DNA from 4 places in the Streptomyces sp. NPDC086777 genome. Region 3 is predicted to be linked to each of the others. Evidence: riboswitches for the same ligand, from Rfam matches in the RefSeq annotation. Region 3 holds a riboswitch; each other region holds the start of a gene.
The links. Region 3 has a riboswitch for cyclic di-AMP ahead of AB0472_RS32845 (NlpC/P60 family protein). Riboswitches for the same ligand answer to the same signal wherever they lie in the genome.
Positions count from the first base shown of each region.

Region 1: another riboswitch for cyclic di-AMP. It lies ahead of AB0472_RS18080 (LysM peptidoglycan-binding domain-containing M23 family metallopeptidase); the one in region 3 lies ahead of AB0472_RS32845 (NlpC/P60 family protein).
Region 2: another riboswitch for cyclic di-AMP. It lies ahead of AB0472_RS04980 (M23 family metallopeptidase); the one in region 3 lies ahead of AB0472_RS32845 (NlpC/P60 family protein).
Region 4: another riboswitch for cyclic di-AMP. It lies ahead of AB0472_RS40265 (transglycosylase family protein); the one in region 3 lies ahead of AB0472_RS32845 (NlpC/P60 family protein).

Region 1 is NZ_JBFBJI010000011.1:183,366-186,545, reverse strand. It holds gene AB0472_RS18085 (alpha-galactosidase) at 1-669, shown strand, start outside; cyclic di-AMP (ydaO/yuaA leader) riboswitch at 977-1,137, shown strand; gene AB0472_RS18080 (LysM peptidoglycan-binding domain-containing M23 family metallopeptidase) at 1,142-2,074, shown strand; gene AB0472_RS18075 (SGNH/GDSL hydrolase family protein) at 2,297-3,082, shown strand; gene AB0472_RS18070 (TetR family transcriptional regulator C-terminal domain-containing protein) at 3,127-3,180, opposite strand, start outside.
Region 2 is NZ_JBFBJI010000003.1:21,029-24,208, reverse strand. It holds gene AB0472_RS04985 (PP2C family protein-serine/threonine phosphatase) at 1-595, shown strand, start outside; cyclic di-AMP (ydaO/yuaA leader) riboswitch at 846-1,006, shown strand; gene AB0472_RS04980 (M23 family metallopeptidase) at 1,014-2,051, shown strand; gene AB0472_RS04975 (aldo/keto reductase) at 2,128-3,090, shown strand.
Region 3 is NZ_JBFBJI010000029.1:19,375-22,554, reverse strand. It holds gene AB0472_RS32855 (hypothetical protein) at 2-355, shown strand; partial or broken gene AB0472_RS32850 (hypothetical protein) at 333-595, opposite strand; gene AB0472_RS32845 (NlpC/P60 family protein) at 804-1,982, opposite strand; cyclic di-AMP (ydaO/yuaA leader) riboswitch at 1,990-2,163, opposite strand; gene pcrA (DNA helicase PcrA) at 2,498-3,180, shown strand, end outside.
Region 4 is NZ_JBFBJI010000048.1:40,673-43,852, forward strand. It holds gene eno (phosphopyruvate hydratase) at 1-771, opposite strand, end outside; gene AB0472_RS40265 (transglycosylase family protein) at 1,174-1,863, opposite strand; cyclic di-AMP (ydaO/yuaA leader) riboswitch at 1,868-2,042, opposite strand; gene AB0472_RS40270 (transglycosylase family protein) at 2,237-3,180, opposite strand, start outside.

The DNA.
Region 1 (3,180 bases), on a different contig from region 3:
GTGCGCGGGCTCTACGCCCTGCTCGACCGGATCCGCGCGGCCCACCCGAACGTCGCCATCGAGTCCTGCTCCGGCGGTGGCGGGCGGATCGACCTCGGCATCATGAGCCGTACCGACGAGGTGTGGACCTCCGACAACACCGACCCGCTGGACCGGCTCGCCATCCAGCACGGCTTCAGCCAGATCCACCCCGCCCGGGTGATGTCGGCCTGGGTCACCGACAGCCCGAACCACCAGCTCAACGGCCGGGTCAGCAGCCTGCGTTTCCGGTTCGTCAGCTCCATGGCAGGGGCGCTCGGGGTCGGCGGCGACCTCTCGGGGTGGACCGAGGAGGAGCTGGCCGAGGCCGGCCGCTGGGTGGAGCTCTACAAGGAGATCCGGCCCCAGGTGCAGCGCGGCGAGCAGTTCCGGCTGCGGCCGCCGGCCGGCGGGCTCAGCGCGGTGCAGTACACCCTCGGCGACGACACCGTCGTCCTGGCCTGGCTGCAGGCGCAGAGCTACGGCGAGCCGGTGCCGGCGCTGCGGCTGCGGGGGCTCGACCCGGCCGCGGCGTACGAATGCCGCGAAACGGGCGAAGTGCACCGGGGTGCCGTGCTGTTGCACCACGGGTTGCACACCGGGCTGAAGGGTGACCTGGATGCGGCGGTCTTCCGGCTCCGTCGGATCTGACCCGCCTGCCCGAATTGCCTTGTTTGTTGGAGTTTGTGGCGCAATAAACCGACGTGGTGTGACGTGCGTGAGGAGGGTCATATTCGTGACCGTCCGTCGCGCGGCATGCTCACGTAATACCGATGTCCCGCAGGCGAATTGGAAATCCGGATCGGGTGGAATTCACAGAGGGTGACCGGAATTTCCGGTAACGGATCAAGTCGGAACCGGAGGGCGGGAATTTGGTGCTTGTCCACGTCCGTCCCACTCGCTTACGTTCGCCTCACATCCGGTCGGAACGCCGAATCCTGCCGCCGCCCGGAGTCCCCACACACACTCACCCGTGCCCGGCAGGAGCGGGGGACCCACCAGGTATGAACGCCTGTTCCGGTTCCCGGGACGGCTAGGGGTGTAGCCACGTCTTCCGGCGTGGCCGGGCAGCTCCAGCCCGAACCCGACAGCTCACCTCGCAGGCGCCGGAGAGGAATGCGCCATGCCCGCGAAGGGTAAGCACCGCCGTCCCAGGTCCCAGCGCCTCACCCGTTCCATGGCCGTCGCCGGAACCGGTGGCGCCGCGCTGGCTCTGCCGCTCATGGGGGCCGCCGGCGCCCACGCGGCCACCACGCAGTCCCTTTCCGAAAAGACCACCCAGTCGCTTCCCGTGGTCGAGAAGGCCGCGGTGCAGGAGGCGCCCGTGGGCAATTCCGGCGCCGCGCATTCCGCACCGCGGACCTACACGGTGGTGCCCGGTGACTATCTCTCGAAGATCGCCCGCGACCAGAACGTCCGCGGTGGCTGGCACCGGCTCTACGCCGACAACCGGCAGGCGGTCGGCGACAACCCCTCGCTGATCCACCCCGGACTCAGGCTCACGCTCGGCGGCCGGCACGCCGCGCCGACGGACTCCGGCTCCCGTCCCGAGACGCAGCCGAACCCGCGGTCGTCCACCCCGTCCTCGTCCTCGCCCTCCTCGTCCTCCGCCTCGGAGGACTCGGGCGGTTCGGCCGAGGTCGCCTCGGGCTTCGGCCTCCCGGTCACCGGTGGAGCCATCGGCACCGGCTACCACGTGGCCGGCAGCATGTGGTCCAGCGGATACCACACCGGCGTCGACTTCGTCGTCCCGACCGGCACCCCGGTCAAGGCCGTCGGCACCGGTACGGTCGTCACGGCCGGCTGGGGCGGCGCCTACGGCAACCAGGTCGTCGTCCGGCTCGCCGACGGCTACTACGCCCAGTACGGCCACCTCTCCGCCCTGTCCGTCTCGGTCGGTCAGACCGTGACCGCCGGCCAGCAGATCGGCCTCTCCGGCGCCACCGGCAACGTGACCGGCCCCCACCTGCACTTCGAGATCCGCACCACCCCCGACTACGGCTCGGACGTGGACCCGGTCGCCTACCTGCGCGCCAAGGGCGTCACCGTCGGCTGACCCGGGACCGCTCAGCGGCGTCGACGGGGCCGCCCCATGCGCGGCCCCGTTTCCGGTTGACACGTCAACGCCGGTGGTCGGAGGCGTATTCCACGATTGGAAAAGTATTTAAGGGTGTCTTATCTCACCGAGCGTCAACCCCTTATTACGGTCGCGTAGGTCACAGCCGAAGGTGAATCATGGTGCGACGTGGGAGACGATTCGAAGAGTGACAATGCATCAGTGATCGGGTCGTACGCGGCGGTGGGGGACAGCTTCACCGAGGGCGTGGGAGACCCCGGACCCGACGGGGCGTTCGTCGGCTGGGCAGACCGGTTCGCGGTACTGCTGTCCGACCGGCGGCCCGAGGGCGACTTCAGTTACACCAACCTCGCCGTACGCGGGAAACTGCTCGACCAGATCGTGGCGGACCAGGTGCCGCAGGCCCTGGAGCTGGCCCCGGACCTGGTCTCCTTCTGCGCGGGCGGCAACGACATCATCCGCCCCGGCACCGACCCCGACGAGGTGGCCGAGCGGTTCGAGCGGGCGGTGGCCCGGCTGACCGAGGCCGTCGGCACGGTGCTCGTGACCACCGGCTTCGACACCCGGGGCGTGCCCGTCCTCAAGCACCTGCGCGGCAAGATCGCCACGTACAACGGACATGTCCGGGCCATCGCCGACCGGTACGGCTGCCCGGTCCTCGACCTGTGGTCCCTCAAGACCGTGCAGGACCGGCGGGCCTGGGACGGCGACCGGCTGCACCTGTCTCCCGAGGGGCACACGCGCGTGGCGCTGCGCGCCGGCCAGCTGCTCGGCATCGAGGTGCCGGCCGACCCCGACCAGCCGTGGCCCCCGCTGCCGCCCCGCGGCACCCTGGAGGTCCGCCGCGACGACGTGCACTGGGCCCGCGAGTACCTGGTCCCCTGGATCGGGCGCCGGCTGCGCGGCGAGTCGTCCGGCGACCACGTGACGGCCAAGGGGGCGCTCTCCCCGGACGACATCAAGATGCGGATCGCTTCCGTCGCCTGAGGCGGAACCGGCGGGTAAGGGGTGGCCGCACTGCGGACCGCCCCTTACGGCTGCCCGGGCAGTCCCAGTTCGCGCGCCAGCGCCTCGTCGGCCCACGC
Region 2 (3,180 bases), on a different contig from region 3:
GTACGGCGTGCGGCTGGTCGTCGGCGACGTCCGCGGCAAGGGGATGGGCGCGGTCGCCGCCGTCGCCGTGGTCATCGGCGCCTTCCGGGAGGCCGCCGAGCAGGAGGCCACGCTGGAGGCGGTGGCCGGCCGGCTGGAGCGGGCGCTGGCACGTGAGGGCATCCGGCGCGGCGGCATCGACGCACACGAGGGGTTCACCACCGCCGTACTCGCCGAACTCCCGCACGGCGACGGCACGCTCCGGCTCGTCAACCGCGGCCATCCGCCGCCCCTGCTGCTGCACGGCGACGGCGAGGTGCGCCCGGTGCGGGCGCCGGAGGCCGCGCTGCCGCTCGGGATGGGCGAGCTGGGGGCGTGGCCCGACCGGGCGGCCGAGCACGCGTTCCCGAGCGGCGCCACGCTGCTGCTGCACACCGACGGCCTCTCCGAGGCGCGGGACGCGCACGGCCGGTTCTACGACCCGCAGCGGCGGCTGACCGGCCGTACCGCCGCCGCCCCCGGCGCCCTGGTGGCCCGGCTCGCGGCCGAGGTACGCCGGCACACCGGCGGCGGCATGACGGACGACATGGCGCTGCTCGCCGTACGACGGCCCTGAACGGCGGGCGGTCACGTTCGGTGTCCGGGTGACGTCCCTGCGCATGACAACTGAGACACCATCAAAACCTGTGTGACTCCTGAGCTGAGCGGCGCGCACCGCCGACTCGACCGATTTCGACCGGTCGTGGCAGGTAAGTCCAAACCTTGAAAGCTTAATGATCAAGACGAACGGCTTGGAATCTGGCCGCCGCGTCTATTAACGTTCGATAACGCAGCGCGGTCGTCCCAGCCGTCACCCGCGACGGCTCCGTGCGCACGCGCCGAATCCCGCAAGGGAACCGGGGAACCACCACCTTGGGGTGAATCGCACGTCAACCGCCGGGTACGAAACGGCCGTTATACGCGCGTAGGAGACCTTCCCGCTCCGAACCCGTCAGCTAACCCGGTAGGCGGCGGAAGGAAAGGAGTGCGCCCGCGTGGCGTCCAACCCGCCTGCTCCGACAGCCCCGTTCGTGCCCAGCCAGCGCCGGCCCGAGACCTTCGCCTACGGCGGCTACCGCGCCGACGAGGGCCCCTTCGAGGAGTGGAACCCCACCGAGGAGTCCCTCTCCGCGGCGCGCGGCCGGCACCGGGTCGCCAAGCAGAAGGGCGGCGGGCTCGCCCGCAGCTCCACGGTTCTCGGCGTCGGCGTCATAGCCGCCGTCGGCGCGGGCGGCATGGCCAGCGCCAACACCGGCAAGCCGCCGGTCTCCATCTCGCTGCCCGACCTGCCCTCCTCGGTCGATGCCCTGCTCGGCGAGGGCAGCGGCCACCAGGCCACCCAGACCGCGCTCAGCAGCGTCACCACGACGACCGCCACCGACGCGGACTCCTCTTCGTCCGACGCCGGCGAGGCGCTGCGCAGCCGGATCATCGCCCAGGCCGCACAGCAGCAGAGCCAGCTCGACACCAAGGCCGGCGCCAAGGCCGTCGCCGCCGCCGACAAGGCGATCGCGGCCGCCGAGGCCAAGGCGGAGAAGGCGGCCGCCGCCAAGGCCGCCGACGCCAAGGAGAAGGCCGAGGCCTCCGCGAAGGAGAAGGCCGAGCAGGCCCGCCTCGCCGAGCTGGCCAAGCAGTACACGCTGCCCGTCGTCTCGTACACGATCACCGGCACCTTCGGTCAGGCCGGCTCCATGTGGTCCTCCGGGTACCACACCGGCCTCGACTTCGCCGCGCCCACCGGCACGCTGATCAAGGCCGTGCACAGCGGCACGGTGACCGAGGCGGGCTGGGCCGGCTCCTACGGCTACCGCACGATCATCACCCTCGACGACGGCACCGAGCTGTGGTTCTGCCACCAGTCCTCGATCGGCGTCAAGGTCGGCCAGAAGGTCGCCACCGGCGACGTCATCGGCCGGGTGGGCGCCACCGGCAACGTGACCGGCCCGCACCTCCACCTGGAGGTCCACCCGAACGGCCAGGCCACCGCCATCGACCCCATGACCTGGCTGCGCGGCAAGGGCCTCAACCCCTGATCCGGACCGCCGCGCTTCACAAGATCTTCGTGTCGCGTCGGCATGGGGTGCCGGGGAACGCGTGTTGAAGTGAAGCATGACTGCTTCTTCCGCTTCCCCTTCGCTCCGTAAGCTCGGCGCCTCCGACCTGGAGGTCTTCCCGCTCGCCCTCGGCGGCAACGTCTTCGGCTGGACCGCCGACGAGGCCACCTCCTTCGCCGTCCTCGACGCGTACACCGCCGCGGGCGGCAACTTCGTCGACACCGCCGACTCGTACACGGCGTGGATCGAGGGCAACAAGGGCGGCGAGTCCGAGACGATCATCGGAAAGTGGGTCAAGGCGCGCGGCAACCGCGACGACGTCGTCATCGCGACGAAGGTCAGCCAGCACCCCGAGTTCGAGGGCCTGTCCGCCGCCAACATCAGGGCCGCCGCCGACGCCTCCCTGCGCCGTCTCGGCACCGACCGCATCGACCTGTACTACACGCACTTCGACAAGCCCGAGATCCCGGTCGAGGAGATCATCGGCGCGCTGGACGAACTGGTGCGGGCGGGCAAGGTCCGGCACATCGCCGCGTCCAACATCACGCCGGAGCGGCTCCAGGAGTCCCTGGACTTCTCCGACCGCGAGGGCCTCGCCCGGTACGTGGCCCTCCAGCCCCACTACAACCTGGTCTCCCGCGACACCTACGAGGGCCCCCTCCAGGACCTGGCCTCCCGCACCGGCCTCGCGGCCGTCCCCTACTTCGCGCTGGCCGCCGGCTTCCTCACCGGCAAGTACCGCCCCGGTACGACGGTCGACAGCGCGCGGGCGGGCCGGGCCGCCCAGTACGCCGAGTCGGAGCGCGGCCGGAAGGTGCTGGCGGCCCTGGACGAGATCGCCGCGGCCCACGAGGCCCCGATCCCCACGGTCGCCCTCGCCTGGCTGGCGGCCCAGCCCACCATCGCGGCCCCGATCGCCTCGGCCCGGACGCTGGAGCAGCTCCCGCCCCTGCTGGGCGTCGCCGACCTGCAGCTGACGGACCAGGAACTGTCCCGTCTGACCACGGCCTCCGCCTGACTCCCCGCCGGCCGGCGCCCACCGTCGGAACGCCGGCCGGCCGCGGGGCACAGCGCCGTCGCGCCTGATCGCGCGGTTCCCCGCGCCTCC
Region 3 (3,180 bases):
CATGGACGTACTCATCCATCTCTTCGTCGGCCTGCACATCATCGGCATCGCCGCGCTCCTCGGCGGCTTCCTCACCCAGATGAAGGCGATGGGCCAGGGCACGGCCCGGTTCGTCCCCGGGATGCTGCACGGCGCGTTCACCATGCTCGCGACCGGCGTGATCCTGGTCGGCCTCAACGAGGCCGGCGACCACCACGTCGACACGATCAAGATCGGCGTGAAGCTCGCCCTGCTGATCGTGATCCTCGGGCTCGTCTACGTGAAACGGGACGAGGAGAAGGTCGAGAAGGGCGCCTTCGGCCTGGTGGGCCTGCTCACGGTGGTGAACATCTTCATCGCCGTCCTGTGGACCTGATCCCCGGCACCCTCAGCGGGCCTTCCCGGGGGCGGCACGGGTGCCCGCCGCAGCACCGGCCGCCACCGCCGGCCAGGCCACGACAGTGACCCACACCAGCACCCGCCCCGGCCACGTCGGCCACGCGCCGCCGACCGCGGCCGCGACCGACAGCGTCGCCGACGCCGTCATCCCGATCGGGAACACCGTCGCCCAGCGGCGCACGTCGTAACGGAGCCGGGGCCACGCCACCTCCGCGGCCGGGCCGAGGTACCGGCGGGGCACGCGCGCGTGCGGACCGAAAACCGTGCCCGGCCGCGCGAACCGCGCGGTCGCGGTGGACGGGAGCACCAGGGGGCGCAGGCGGGAGGCCGGGGCCGTGCGGCGGCGGGTGGGCCCCGTGGCGCGTGCGGGCCGGCGGAGGGAAGCGGGTGGGGGCGCCCCGGAGCTGACGGGCGCCCCCGCGGGGTCAGGCCGGGCGCACCACGCTGTGGATGATCGACTCGCCGCCGTAGTAGATCGACTCCTCCCGGACGTAGGCGCCGGGCTTCGGGGCGTGGATCATCATGCCGTTGCCGATGTAGACCCCGACGTGGCTGACGTCGTCGTAGAAGAAGACCAGGTCGCCGGGCCGGGCGTCGGCGAGGGGGACGGTGGTGCCGGCGTTCACCTGGTCGTAGGTGGTGCGGGGCAGCGAGACGCCCGCGGCCTTCCAGGCGGCCTGGGAGAGCCCGGAGCAGTCGTAGGAGCCGGGGCCGGTGGCGCCCCAGACGTACGGCTTGCCGATCTGCGCGCGGGCGAAGGCGATCGCCTTGGCGGCCTTCGTGGCATAGGCGGAGTCCGACCCGGAGCCCGCCCCGCTGCCGGAGCCGGAGCCGGAGCCGGAGCCGGAAGCCGAGCCGCCCGACGCCGAGGACGACGACGCCTCCCGGTCGGCCGCGGCGGCCTGCTGCTTCGCCAGCTCCGCCGCCCTGCGGTCCGCCGCCTCCTGCTGCCGCTTCTCGATCGCCGCCAGCCGGGCCTTCTCCGCGGCCGTCAGCTGCGACAGCAGCTCCCGCGCGGAGGCCAGCTTCGTCTGCACGGTGGCCTTGGCGGTCTTGAGGTCGTCCTGCGTCTCGGTGAGCGACTCGAGGCTGTGGGTGGCCTCCTGCCGCTTCTTCATGGTCGCGGACTGCTGGGTGACGTAGTCGTCGACCGCGCCCTTCTGGCGCGAGGTCAGGCGGCTCATCAGCTGGTCCTGGTCGAAGTAGCCCTGGGGGCTGTCCGCGAGCAGGAAGGTCGCCGTGTCGGGAACGCTCGCCCCGGTCCGGTACTGGGCCGCGGCGAACGAACCCAGTTCCTCACGCGCCCTGTTGAGCCGTTCGGTGCGCCTGGCGACGTCGTCGAGCAGGGTGTCGACCTGCTTGCGCTGCCTGCCGGTCCGCTCCTTGGCCGCGTTGTACTTCTCGGTCGCCGACTCCGCCTGCCGGTAGAGGGCGTCGACCTTCTTCTCGACCTCCTCCAGGCTCGGCTTGCCGTCGTCGGACGGCGCGGCCTCGGCCGACTGGGAGAACAGCGCCATCGAGGTGAGGGCCGCGGTGGCCAGCGCGGGGGTGCGTATGCCCGCCGCGCGCGCTCCTGACGGCCGGGACTTGCGGTGCGACGCCAACGGGGGCGACTCCTTCCGGTGTTCCGCCTACCGAGTTAGCTGTCGGGTTCGGGCGGGTGGTTCGGAAGGGTTGCCCTACGGTCCGTTCCCCGGAGGGACGTCGGGACCGATTCACCCCGGGATCGGTGTGGGTCCCCGGCTCCGGATGCGCGGTGCGCCCCGGACTCGGCGGAGGCCGTGCGGCCCGGCGACGTTCGCCGGTGGGGGTCGTGCGGCCCGCCCGGCACGCTAGCCAACTCGTGTGGTCCCTGTGAAGTTTGATGTGCGATATGCCCGATACATTTTCGTGACCTAGGCGTTGTGCTCTGTTCAGTTGGGAGATCCGTGACGTTATGGGCGACTTGTTCCGGCGGATCCAAAGGTCCTGCCGCGAGCGATTCAGGGGTTCGGTGCGGGCGCCGGCGGCTGCGGGACGCGCGTCGACCTGCCGTGACGGAGGGGATCCGTTCGGTCACCCGGGCGAGTTCTCGGGGCGGCAGCCGGTTGTCGGTGGGGCGCCCTAGACTCGGAGAGCGATGAGCAGCCTCTTTGACGACAGCTTCCTGGCGAGCCTCCAGGCCCCCCGCGGCCACGACGAGGAACCTCCGCCGCCGCCCGAGGACGAGCACGCTCCGGAGTCGGTTCCGGACGATCTGTTCGGCGGGAAGTTCGACGTGCCCCCGGACCGGGACGCCTACTACCGCGACGGCGCCGCCCGCCCGGCCCCGGACCCGGCCGCGCTCCTGGAGGGGCTGAACGACAACCAGCGGGCGGCCGTCGTGCATGCCGGCTCCCCGCTGCTCATCGTGGCCGGCGCCGGTTCCGGCAAGACGCGCGTGCTCACGCACCGCATCGCGCACCTGCTCGGCGCCCGCCAGGTGCACCCGGGCCAGATCCTCGCGATCACCTTCACCAACAAGGCCGCGGGCGAGATGAAGGAGCGGGTCGAGCACCTCGTCGGCCCGCGCGCGAACGCGATGTGGGTGATGACCTTCCACAGCGCCTGCGTGCGGATCCTGCGCCGGGAGAGCAAGAAGCTCGGCTTCACCTCCTCCTTCTCGATCTACGACGCCGCCGACTCCAAGCGCCTGATGGCCCTGGTCTGCCGGGACCTGGACCTCGACCCCAAGCGGTTCCCGCCGAAGTCGTTCAGCGCCCAGGTCAGCAACCTGAAGAACGAACTGGTCGACGAGGAGGACTTCGCCGCCCGGGCGAGCGA
Region 4 (3,180 bases), on a different contig from region 3:
CTCGTACTTGCCGTCCTGGTAGAACTCGGACGCGGCGACGTCGAGCGCGAGCGCGATCTGCTCGCCGGGGACGTAGCCGGCCTGCTTGATGGCCTCCAGGATGAGGTCGAGCGCGGCGCGGTTCGACTCCAGGTTCGGGGCGAAGCCGCCCTCGTCGCCGAGGCCGGTGGACAGGCCCTTGCCCTTCAGGACCTTCTTCAGGGTGTGGTAGACCTCGGCACCCCAGCGCAGCGCCTCGGAGAAGGACTCCGCGCCGATCGGGGCGATCATGAACTCCTGGATGTCGACGTTGGAGTCCGCGTGCGAGCCGCCGTTGAGGATGTTCATCATCGGGACGGGCAGCAGGTGCGCGTTCGGGCCGCCGAGGTAGCGGAACAGCGGCAGGTCGGACGCCTCGGAGGCGGCGTGCGCCACGGCGAGGGAGACGCCGAGGATGGCGTTGGCGCCGAGCGAGCCCTTGTTGTCGGTGGCGTCCAGGTCGAACATGGCCTGGTCGATCAGGCGCTGCTCGGTGGCGTCGTAGCCGACGAGCTCCGGGCCGATCTGCTCGATGACGGCGAGGACGGCCTTCTCGACACCCTTGCCCTGGTAGCGGTTGGGGTCGCCGTCACGGAGCTCGATGGCCTCGAAGGCACCGGTGGAGGCGCCGGACGGAACGGCGGCACGACCCGTGCTGCCGTCGTCGAGGCCGACCTCGACCTCGACCGTGGGGTTGCCTCGGGAGTCCAGGATTTCCCGGGCTACGACGACGTCGATGGACGGCACGAGCATCTCCTTCTTGGGATGTGACGCTGGTTGTGCGGGGCGCACGCGGGCCTCGTCGGCCCTTGCTCAGCCTTGCGACTAGAGCCTAACCGTCCCGGGGCCGTCGGCCGGCACGACCGACCGGCCCGTGGACATACAGACGGTACTCATTGTTCACGTGCGGAACAAAGGGGGTCCCGATGAAGAACGGGAGAAGAGCGGGCCAAGAAGGGGACGGCGGCCCGGCGGCAAAGAGAAACCCCGCCCCGGTGCGTTCGGGGGAAAACGCACCGGGACGGGGGTCCGTGGGGGACGGGGGTGACCCTCACGTGGTCTCCACTATGGGGACCACGGCTATGGGGGAGCTGTGGTTCGGCTGGGCATCGCCCAGCACTTTCGGTGGCCGCTCCGCGGGCTGCGTCAGGTGTCCTACTTCAGGTGCAGCTGCTGGCCCGGGTAGATGAAGTCGGCGTCCTCGACGATGTCCTTGTTCAGCTTGAACAGCGCCTGCCAGCCGCCCTTGACCTTGTGCTTCTCGGCGATCGAGCTGAGGGTGTCGCCCTTGACGACCTTGTACTCGCCGTCGCCCTTCTTGACCTTCTTGCCGGCCGGGGTGGTGACGGTCTTCTTGGCGGCCGGGCGCTCGGCGGAGCGGGAGGCGGCCTGGGTGTCGGTCGAGCGGGTGCTGGTGCTGCTGCCCGACGAGCTGGAGCTGGAGGAGCTGCTGGAGCCGCTGCCGGTGTAGGTGGCGCCGGACAGGCCCGTGCCGCAGACCGGCCAGGCACCCTTGCCCTGGGCGCCGAGGACCTTCTCGGCGATCTCGATCTGCTGCGCCTTGGTGGCCTGGTTGGCCTGCGCGGCGTACTGCGTGCCGCCGTACGCGGCCCAGGTCGAGGCGGAGAACTGCAGACCGCCGTAGTAGCCGTTGCCGGTGTTGATGGCCCAGTTGCCGCCGGACTCGCACTGGGCGACGGCGTCCCACTCGGAGGCGGTGGCGGCGGAGGCGCTGCCGGCCGCCATCAGCGGGGCCGCGACGGCGACGCCGGTGACACCGGCGACAGCGATGGCGCGGACGGCCTTGGACGGACGACGGTGCTTGCCCTTGCCGGAGAACAGCATGGATCGATCCCCTCACCGACGCCTGCGAGGTGAGCTGTCGGGTTCGGGCCGGTTGAGTTGCCCGGCCGCACACCCGTGTGTCGGTGCGCGGCTTCACCCCGAGCCGGATCGGCGGCCTCAACCACCGGTCCCGGCACTTACCTTGGGTCCCCCGCTCCTGCCTACGGCGCATGACGCGACGACTGTTCCCGGGTGGCCGCTGGCAGGACTCGGCGTTGCGACGGCCGGGGCTCGTGGTGACGAGCGGCCTCGACCGTAAACAGGCGATCAGGTGAATTTCAAAGATGATCAGGGCTTCTGAGACTCATCCCACACTTTCACCAGAACGGACATTCAGCCCGAAGCGGGGCGCCAACTCCCGCCGCCTTTCGCCCTATTCGGTACCGAGTTTCAGGGTCTGACCGGGGGCGATGGCGTTCGGGTCGGAGCCGATGTCGGCCTTGTTCGCGGCATAGAGCGCGCGCCATCCGCCGTCGAGACCAAGGGAGTCGGCGATGGAGGCGAGGGTGTCGCCGTCGTGGACGGTGTAGGTGTCGCCGCCACCGGAGGCATGCCGGCCGGAGGAGGTGTCACTCTGACCGTTTGTCACACTTTCGTCCGCCGAGTCGCCGCGGTGCTTGCCGCCGCCGCTCACGGCGCCCGTGTCGACCAGGCTCCAGGAACCGCCGGTCCGCCACGAACTGTCCGACTTGTCGGACCCGGAGATGACGGGACTCTCGCTCGCCTTCGAGGCGCCGGAGCCGGAATCGGAGCCGGAGGATTCCGACTTGCCCGTCTTGTTCGACTTGCCGGATGCGTCGGCCTTGGAGTCACTGCCGGTGCTCGCGCTCGCGGAGGGGGTGGCGGAGTCGCTCCCGGAGTCCGTGGCCCCCGAAGAGGAGTCGGAACCGGAGGAAGTGGATGAGTCGGACAGCCCGGTGGACGAGTCCGACGAGCCGGATGAGCCGGAGGAACCGGATGAATCGCCCGAGTCGCCGAATCCCGTGTCGACGTTCACCGACGCGTCGTCGGACGAGAGGCCGGCCAGCAGCGCACAGGTCCGCCAGGCCTTGGTGCCCTGGTCGGCGAGTATCTTCTCGGCGACCGCGATCTGCTGCGAACGGCTCGCCTGGTCCGGAGTGCCGGCGTACTCCAGGCCCCCGTACTTGCTCCAGTCGTCCAGGGACATCTGGAGGCCGCCGTAGTAGCCCGTGCCGTTGTCGGCGCTCCAGGAGCCACCGCTCTCGCACTCGGCCACCTGGTCCCAGGTGGAACCGTCGGCCGCGCTGGCGTTCACCGCGCCGAGGAGCGGCAGTGCGATGGCGGAGCCGGTCACGC